Rhodopseudomonas palustris: one gene and its partner. The protein of the gene in region 1 binds, or shares a complex with, the protein of each later gene. Links are inferred from orthologs where the notes say so. Each region holds a gene or a part of one and is shown in the gene's direction. Other genes may lie near its edges.

Region 1 (5,280 bases):
CCCGGCCGGTCGGCGATGAAAGCCAACGTGCGTTCGTCGAGATGCAGCCGGCTGATCGCCACGATCCACGGCGCGCCATCGGCAGGCATCGGCCGCGTGTGGATCGGCGTCGCAGCGTAGCCCGAGCCGTCGGCGGCGATCGCAAGCCGCTCGGCGCCGTGGCCGACCAGGCCGCGCCACACCAGCCCGAGCGCCGGCGCGCCGACGATGCCGAGCAGCGGCTTGCCGTCGGTCACCAGCGCCAGATTGACGGTGAATTCGTCGCGCCCGGCGACGTATTCCTTGGTGCCGTCGAGCGGGTCGACCAGGAAGAAGCTCCCCGAGCTCGGCCGGCCGAGGCCGCAGCGCTCTTCCGACAGCGCCGGCACGTCGGGCGCGATCTGCTTCAGCCCTTCGGCGATGATCCGGTCGGCGGCGAGGTCGGCGGTGGTCACCGGCGAGCCGTCCGGCTTGTGCTCGACCGGGTCGGAACGGTCGGTGGCCAGAATCGCGGCTCCGGCGCGCAGCACCAGCTCGGTCAATGGCTGCATCAAAGCGATGGCGTCGTTATGCGAAATCAAAGGTCCCGTACCGAACGCCTGGCCCTTACCCATCAACCTGTCTTCCTCCGTCTGGCCGGTTGTCCCGGTCCCTCTGTTGGCAGCGCAACCGGCCGCAGTGTATCAAGCCATTCAGCATGGCTGATTCGTCTTGAACGAGCCGCGCGATTTCCGAGGAGCAGACAGATGTCCGGCAATCCCCCTTCCGTCCAGGCCCCCGCTCCGGACGCGCTCGAACTGGCGGCGCTGCTGTGTTCGCGGGTCTGTCATGATCTCATCAGCCCGGTCGGGGCGATCGTCAATGGTCTCGAAGTGCTGGACGACAGTTCCAAGCAGGAAGATCGCGATTTTGCCCTCGATCTGATCCGCAAGAGCGCCCGGACCGCGTCCGCGCGGCTGCAGTTCTGCCGGCTGGCGTTCGGCGCCGCCGGCTCCGCCGGCGCCCAGATCGACCTCGGCGACGCCCAGAACATGGCCCGCGGCCATCTCGAGGACGAGAAGACCAAGCTCGCCTGGAATCTGCCGCGGGTGCTGCTGGCGAAGAACCGCGTGAAGCTCCTGCTCAACATGCTGATCATCGCGCAGCAGACGATTCCGCGCGGCGGTACTCTGACGGTCGAGCCGGTCGGCGAGGGCGAGCATCTCTCGTTTCGCGTGGTGGCTGCGGGCCTCAACGCGCGGATGCCGCAGAACATCGTCGAAATGCTCAGCGGCAGTCACGCCGGTCCGGTCGAGTCGCACGGCGTGCAGCCGTACTACACGCGCCTTCTGGCCCAGTCCTGCGGGCTCGACGTGACGCTTGCGCCAGAGGGTGAGACCATGGTCGTCGGCGCCATCTGAGCGCGGGCGTCGATGGTAAAGGCGGGGTTGCGACGGCCCGCCTAGTAGTCGTACGGGTTCGACTATTGATTTAATCAGACTCACCGGACTGGAATACGCAACCAATATTAAACGCTTTCCGCAGACAGTGGCCGCATCACTTCGGTCACGGCTGCTGCCGTGCGCCGCGCAAAGAGGCCAGCGCACATGGACGATCTTCTCCGTGAGTTTTTGACGGAAACCTTCGAAAGCCTGGATACGGTTGACAATCAACTGGTCCGCTTCGAGCAGGAGCCGAACAACGCGAAGATACTGGATAACATCTTCAGGCTCGTTCACACCATCAAGGGCACCTGCGGGTTCCTTGGCCTGCCGCGACTGGAAGCGCTGGCGCATGCGGCCGAAACGTTGATGGGCAAATTCCGCGACGGCATGCCGGTAACCGGTGAGGCCGTGACGCTGATCCTGACCACGATCGACCGCATCAAGGACATTCTCGGCGGGCTGGAAGCCACCGAGGCCGAGCCCGAGGGCGAAGACGGCGACCTGATCGGCGAGCTCGAACGATTGTCGATGCGCACGCCGGAGGAGATCGCCGCCGAGCTGGGCGGCGCTGCGCCGGTCGCCGAAGCCGCACCGGAGGAAGCCGCACCGGCCGAGCCGGCTGTGGTCGAGCCGGTGGTGGCGGAAGGTTCGCTGGTGCCGCAGACGCTGGAGCGCCCGTTGCGCCCGGGCGAAGTGTCGCTCGACGAGCTGGAGCGCGCTTTCCGGGAAACCGCGATCGAGATCGCGTCGCCGCCGCTGGCGCCGGTCGCAAGCGAAGCCGAGACGCCTGCCCCCGCCGCGCCGGTCGTCGAGGCCGCCAAGCCGGCGCCGAAGCCCGCCGCAAAGGCCCCGAAGAAGAACGCCGATCAGGAGGCGCCCGCGGAGGGTGACCGGATCGCCAACCAGTCGATCCGGGTCAACGTCGACACGCTCGAACACCTGATGACCATGGTGTCCGAGCTGGTGCTGACCCGAAACCAGTTGCTCGAGATCAGCCGCCGCCACGAGGACACCGAGTTCAAGGTGCCGCTGCAGCGGCTCTCCACCGTCACTGCCGAGCTGCAGGACGGCGTGATGAAGACCCGGATGCAGCCGATCGGCAACGCCTGGCAGAAGCTGCCGCGTATCGTGCGCGACCTCGCTGCCGAACTCGGCAAGCAGATCGAACTCGAGATGCACGGTGCCGACACCGAGCTCGACCGCCAGGTGCTCGACCTGATCAAGGATCCGCTCACCCACATGGTGCGCAACTCCGCCGACCACGGCCTGGAGCGCCCCGAGGACCGCGTCCGCAACGGCAAGCCCGAGCAGGGCACCATCCGTCTGTCCGCCTATCACGAAGGCGGCCACATCGTGATCTGCATCGCCGACAACGGCCGCGGGCTCGACACCGAGCGGATCAAGGCCAAGGCGCTCGCCAACGGCCTGGTCACCGAAGCCGAAGTCGAGAAGATGACCGAGGCGCAGATTCACAAATTCATCTTCGCGCCCGGCTTCTCGACGGCCGCCGCGATCACCAGCGTGTCCGGCCGCGGCGTCGGCATGGACGTGGTGCGCACCAACATCGATCAGATCGGCGGCACCATCGAGATCAAGTCGGTGGCCGGCGAGGGCTCCAGCGTCACCATCAAGATTCCGCTGACGCTGGCGATCGTCTCGGCGCTGATCGTCGAGGCCGGCGGCGACCGCTTCGCGATCCCGCAGCTCGCGGTGGTCGAGCTGGTGCGCGCGCGGGCCAATTCCGAGCACCGCATCGAGCGCATCAAGGACACCCCGGTGCTGCGGCTGCGCGACAAGCTGCTGCCGCTGATGCACCTGAAGAAACTGCTGCACATCGACGACGGCACCGCCTCGACCGAACCCGAGAACGGCTTCATCGTGGTGACGCAGGTCGGCAGCCAGACCTTCGGCATCGTCGTCGACGGCGTGTTCCACACCGAGGAAATCGTCGTCAAGCCGATGTCGACCAAGCTGCGCCACATCGGCATGTTCTCCGGCAACACCATCCTGGGCGACGGCGCGGTGATCATGATCGTCGATCCGAACGGAATCGCGCAGGCGCTCGGCACCTCGGTGTCGGCACAGCACGATCTGGCGGAGCAGAGCGCGGCGACGCGCGCGGCCTCGACCGAGCAGCTCACCTCGCTGCTGGTGTTCCGCTCCGGCTCTCCGCAGCCGAAGGCGGTGCCGCTGTCGCTGGTCACGCGTCTCGAAGAGATTGCCGCCGACAAGATCGAATCCTCGAACGGCCGCTACATGGTGCAGTACCGCGACCAACTGATGCCGCTGGTGCTGATGGAGGGCGTCGAGGTCGCGAGCACGGGCGTGCAGCCGATCCTGGTGTTCGCCGACGACGATCGCAGCATGGGTCTCGTGGTCGACGAGATCGTCGACATCGTCGAGGAGCATCTGCAGATCCAGGTCGGCTCCAGCCGCGAGGGCATTCTCGGCTCGGCCGTGATCAAGGGGCTGGCGACGGAAGTCATCGATGTCGCCCACTTCCTGCCGATGGCGTTCTCCGACTGGCTCTCCCGCAAGGAGATGAAGCAGTCGATCGCCAGCCGCTCCGTGCTGCTGGTCGACGACTCCGCGTTCTTCCGCAACATGCTCGGTCCGGTGCTGAAGGCGGCCGGCTACAAGGTTCGGCTGGCGACCTCGGCGGTCGAAGGGCTGTCGGTGCTGCGTAGCGGCGCCAATTTCGACGTGATCCTGACCGACATCGAGATGCCGGAAATGAACGGCTTCGAGTTCGCCGAGGCGATCCGCGCCGATACCAAGCTGGCCCCGACCCCGGTGATCGCGTTGTCGTCGCTGGTGTCGCCGGCGGCGATCGAGCGCGGACGTCAGGCCGGCCTCACCGACTACGTCGCCAAATTCGATCGCCCGGGCCTGATCGCGGCGCTGAAGGAGCAGACCGCGAGCATCGAGCCGGTCGAGGCTTTGCAGCAGCAGGCGGCGTGATGGATATCCAGGAAGGACACCACAGCATGAACCGGCAGGTCGATGCCATCAGCGGCAACACCACCCAATTCGCCACGGCGATGATCGGCGGACAGCTTTTCGGGCTGCCGATCTCGCGGGTCCAGGACGTGTTCATGCCGGAACGGCTGACGCGGGTGCCGCTGGCGCCCGACGACGTCGCCGGCGTGCTCAATCTCCGCGGCCGCATCGTCACCGCGATCGACATGCGCACCCGTCTCGGCCTGCCGCGGATCGACGACGGCAAGCCGCCGATGGCGATGGGCGTCGATCTGCGCGGCGAATCCTACGGCCTGCTGATCGATACGATCGGCGAGGTGCTGACGCTTCCCGACGAGGGCCGCGAGGTCAATCCGGTCAACCTCGATCCGCGGATGGCATCCTTCGCCAACGGCGTTCATCGTCTCGACGGCCAGTTGATGGTCGTTCTCGACGTCGACAAGGTTCTCGAAATCGCGAACGCGCGGATGGCCGCGTAACCTCGCGATGGCTTCGGCCGCAACCATCGCCCGCCCATCCGGGCGGCGACTGATAGAGGCAGACAATGAAGACATGTTTGGTGGTCGACGATTCGAGCGTGATCCGAAAGGTCGCGCGACGCATTCTCGAAGGCCTCGAGTTCGAGATCGTCGAAGCTGAGGACGGCGAAAAGGCGCTCGAGCTTTGCAAGCAGGGGCTGCCGGACGCGGTGCTGCTCGACTGGAACATGCCGGTGATGGACGGCTACGAATTCCTGCGCAATCTGCGCCGGATGCCGGGCGGCGATCACCCGAAGGTGGTGTTCTGCACCACCGAGAACGACGTCGCGCACATCGCGCGGGCTCTGCACGCCGGCGCCAACGAGTACATCATGAAGCCGTTCGACAAGGACATCGTGACGGCGAAATTCCAGGAAGTC
Region 2 (4,001 bases), 280 kb from region 1 along the record:
ACGCTGAATTCGAGCCGCAGACATTTGCCGTCGCCGCCGGTGGCAGCGAGGGTTGCGACGCGGTCGGCCAGAGCGTCGGTCGCGCGCCGGTTCTTCACCGGATACCACAACTGATATATCCCGGTCGGCCATTTCCCGTAAGCGGTGCTGAAACCCTCCGCCAATCGCTCGAATTCGTCCTTCTTTTCGAAAGACGGATCGATCAGCACCAGACCACGGCGCTCTTTCGGCGGCACGAACGCCGTCAGCGCCTGCCAGCCGTCGAGATCGACCACGCGCGCCTGGGTGTCGCGGCGCAGCGCATTGATCAGTTGTTTGCGCGCCACCGGATCGAGCTCGCTGGCGACCATGCTGTCCTGCGGCCGCAGCAGGGCGCGGGCGATCAGGGGCGATCCGGGATAGGCGGTCAGGTCGCGCTGCGGGTTGAAGGCGCGGACGATGTCGAGATACGGCTTGATCAGGCCGCCGGCCTCGTCGGTGAACCGCGCCTGCATCACCCGGGCGATGCCGGTGACCCATTCGCCGCCGCGGCGGGCTTCGTCCCCGGTGAGGTCGTAGAGCCCGGCGCCGGCATGGCTGTCGATCACCCGAAACGGCGCCGGTTTCTCCTGCAGATAGGTCAGGATCCGGGCCAGGACGATGTGCTTGATGACGTCGGCGAAATTGCCGGCGTGGAAGGCGTGGCGATAATTCATCGGCATTCCCTAGCAGTCGGCTCCCCAGGCCGCCATGGGTGTTCGGGGCGCGGCGCCGGCCACGCCTGCGCCCGTAAGACTACGGGGGACCGGGGAGGCCGCGCGAAATATGCAGAAAGCCAGCGTCCTGCAATGGTTTCCGCCGCAGCGACCGGGATGCGGCGACGGGCCCCGGTTAACGGGCTGTTTAATCAGCGGTGCTAGTTCTTGTTCCCGGATGAGGCCGGGCAGTTCGAACGTCGGGTCCTCCTGAGAACCACAATTTAGCCCACCGTTGGGGCGTTTCGGCGCACCGTTGCGGTGCCCCTGGGAGTTGAAGATGGCGGTTGATTTGTCGATGTCGGTCCTGGTGGTGGACGACTACAGCACCATGATCCGGATCATTCGTAATCTTCTGAAGCAGCTCGGCTTCGAGCATATCGACGACGCCAGCGACGGCTCGGCGGCGCTCGAGAAGATGCGGACCAAGAAGTACGGTCTGGTGATCTCGGACTGGAACATGGAGCCGATGACCGGCTACGACCTGCTCAAGGAGGTCCGCGCCGACCCCAATCTGTCGCAGACGCCGTTCATCATGATCACGGCGGAATCCAAGACCGAGAACGTGATCGCCGCCAAGCGGGCGGGCGTGAACAACTACATCGTCAAGCCGTTCAACGCGGCGACGCTGAAGACCAAGATCGACGCGGTGTTCCCGGATCACGTCGCGGCGTAAAGCGCTTCGTCTCATCCTGCGGATTTCGAAAGCGCGCTCCGAAAGGGGCGCGTTTTTGTTTGGGGCGCGGCCGCTCTCAACGCCGTCATTCCGGGGCGCGCGCAGCGCGAACCCGGAATCTCGAGATGTTCATCCGCGCGCACGTGCAACAACCTCGGGATTCCGGGTTCGCTCGCTGGTGCGAGCGCCCCGGAATGACGTGCCAAATTCAGCGCTGCGTGCTCACCACCGCAATTCCCGCGTCAGCGCGGCCGGCGGGTGGCCGAACAGCTCGGTCACCGCCGCAGTATCGAGCCGGTCGATGCCCTCGAAGGCGTCGGAATGGATGCCGCGGGTGACGAACAACAGATCGATGCCGTAGCTTTGCGCGCCGGCGAGGTCGGTTCGCACCGAATCGCCGATCGCCAGCACGCGCGGCAGCGGCGTCTCCGCATTGCGGAGCCCGCGTGCGAGCGCCATCGCGCGGTCGTAGATCGGCCGGTGCGGCTTGCCGTAGAAGATCACGTCGCCGCCGAGTTCGCGATACAGTTCGGCGATCGCGCCGGCGCAGTAGATCAGCCGGTCGCCGCGCTCGACCACGATGTCGGGATTGGCGCAGACCAGCGTCAGCTTGCGCGCCAGCGCCTCGCCCATCATGGCGCGATAGTCCTCGGCCGATTCGGTCTCGTCGTCGAACGGGCCGGTGCAGATGATGTAGTCGGCGGCCTCCAGCGGCGTCAGCCTGGCGTCGAGGCCGCGATAGATCGAATTGTCGCGATCCGGGCCGAGCCAGAACACCGACTGGCCGGGATGCTCGGCGACGTAAGTTCGGGTGAGGTCGCCGGACGAGACGATGGCGTCGTAGCAATCGTCGGGCACGTCCAGCTTGCGGAGCTGGCGCTGCACCGAATCCGCCGGTCGCGGCGCGTTGGTGATCAGCACCACGGTGCGGCCGTCGGCGCGGGCGTTGCGCAGCGCCTCGCAGGCCTCGGGGAATGATTCCAGGCCGTTGTGCACGACGCCCCAGATGTCGCTCAGCACGACATCGACGGATCCCACCAGCTCGCGCAGGTGCTCGACGAAACGAAGCGTGGTCATGAGGGAAAACGGTCAGGCCGGGCCGACGGCACGGCGCGCCAGCGCGGCGAGGCCGGTCGCGGCGCGCGGCGGATCGATCCGGGCGGGTTCGCCCTTCGGGGAGGAGCCTGCAGCATGTGGAGAGGCGATGTCCTGCTTGGCCTTGTCGCCGGGCGTGGTGGGCGCAGGCGATGGGGCGGTCTCGGGTCGCAGCGGACGGGGCGCCGCGAACAAGAACCCCTGCCCAAACCGCACATCGTAGTCAAGCAGGTCGACCACGGCGCGCTCGCCCTCGATCCGTTCGGCGATCAGGTCGATGCCGAACCGGCCGAGCAGATCGGAGAGGTCGGCGGGATGGATGTCGGCGGCCGGATGTTCGCGCTGGTCGAGCAGCAGCGCCGCCGGAACCTTGATGAAGCGGACGCCGCGGTCGGCGAGGTCGCGCGGCTCGAACCGCAGATCGGTGACGTGGTCGATCGAGAACCGGAAGCCGCGCTGCGCCAGCGCCGCGAGGTGCTCGGTCTCGAGCGGCCCGAGATTGCGCAGCGTGCTCTGCTTGAACTCGAGCACGAAGGACGGCGCCAGCGCCTTGTTGGCCTCGAGGAAATCGAGGCATTGCCCGAACATCTCGGCGTCCGACAGGGTGGCGGCCGCGATGTTGACGAACACGCCGACGTCCTTGTTGCGTACCATCAGCCGGCGCAGCACCTGGATCGCGCGCAGAAACACCGCATGGTCGATTCGGCCCATCAGGCCGGCGGTCTCGGCGACCGTCAGAAATTCGTCGGCGGCCAGGATCTGGTCGTTGCCGTCGCGCAGCCGGGTCACGATCTCGTAGAACCGCACCTTGCGCTGCGGCAGGCTCACCAGCGGCTGCAGGTAGATGTCGAGCCGTCCGGTCTCGATCGCGGTCTTCACCGCGACCAGAACCTGCGCCGGGTCGCGCGCCGGCTTCGGCGCCGCCGGCGGCGTCGTGACCGGGGCGGAGACCAGCTCGGTCAGGATCAGGGGCGCTGCGGCAGGCTGCGCCATCTGCTGATCCTCGACCTTGGCTTCAGGATCGAGCGTCGGCGGCCGACGCGGGGCGGCGCCCGTCGCGGCCGAAGTCAGCATCTCCTCGTGGGTGGCGACCGAGGCGGCGAGCTGTTTCACCAGCAGCCCGAGTTCGCCGATCTCGCTCATGGCGACCTGGGTGCGGTCCTGGCTGGCCGCATTGGCGGCCAGCACCCTGCCTTCGACCGCGGCGAGCCGGCGGCCGAATTCGGCGATCTGGCGGGCGAGGTCTGCGGTGCCGCGCGACAGATCGGCGATCTGGTGACCGGCGTCGGAACGGTCGCGCAGCCGGATCGACACGGCGCTGTAGAGAATGAACAGGGTCAGCGTCGCCAGCGCGACGATCGCGGACTCGACCGCGCTGAAGCCGGCGAGCGAATACACCACCGTACCCAGCGATACGGAGATCAGCACCATGCAGATGGCGATGAAAATGGTCGAGATTCGGATCATCCAGCGCCGGTTTCCCTGCCGATCCCGCC

Evidence for each region. The genes of interacting proteins can lie anywhere in the genome.
Region 2: the proteins of SR870_RS24045 (region 1) and SR870_RS22755 are in contact, whole or in part, in a solved structure (PDB 1A0O), measured with the Escherichia coli proteins. The link is inferred for Rhodopseudomonas palustris from one-to-one orthologs.

The regions. Positions count from the first base shown.
Region 1 is NZ_CP140155.1:5,281,218-5,286,497, forward strand. Bases 1,213-4,564 are described here. They hold SR870_RS24045 (hybrid sensor histidine kinase/response regulator), read left to right. Parts: upstream 1,213-1,565; coding sequence 1,566-4,364; downstream 4,365-4,564. Other genes in these bases: chpT (histidine phosphotransferase ChpT), read left to right, coding at 1,213-1,379; SR870_RS24050 (chemotaxis protein CheW), read left to right, coding at 4,391-4,564. In the rest of the region: SR870_RS24035 (3'(2'),5'-bisphosphate nucleotidase CysQ), read right to left, coding at 1-593; more of chpT, read left to right, coding at 726-1,212; more of SR870_RS24050, read left to right, coding at 4,565-4,861; SR870_RS24055 (response regulator), read left to right, coding at 4,927-5,280. UniProt on the Escherichia coli protein: Involved in the transmission of sensory signals from the chemoreceptors to the flagellar motors. CheA is autophosphorylated; it can transfer its phosphate group to either CheB or CheY.
Region 2 is NZ_CP140155.1:5,005,211-5,009,211, forward strand. Bases 1-2,712 are described here. They hold SR870_RS22755 (response regulator), read left to right. Parts: upstream 1-1,014; coding sequence 1,015-1,410; downstream 1,411-2,712. Other genes in these bases: SR870_RS22750 (23S rRNA (adenine(2030)-N(6))-methyltransferase RlmJ), read right to left, coding at 1-695; SR870_RS22760 (TIGR01459 family HAD-type hydrolase), read right to left, coding at 1,633-2,487; SR870_RS22765 (EAL domain-containing protein), read right to left, coding at 2,500-2,712. Outside these bases: more of SR870_RS22765, read right to left, coding at 2,713-3,972. UniProt on the Escherichia coli protein: Involved in the transmission of sensory signals from the chemoreceptors to the flagellar motors.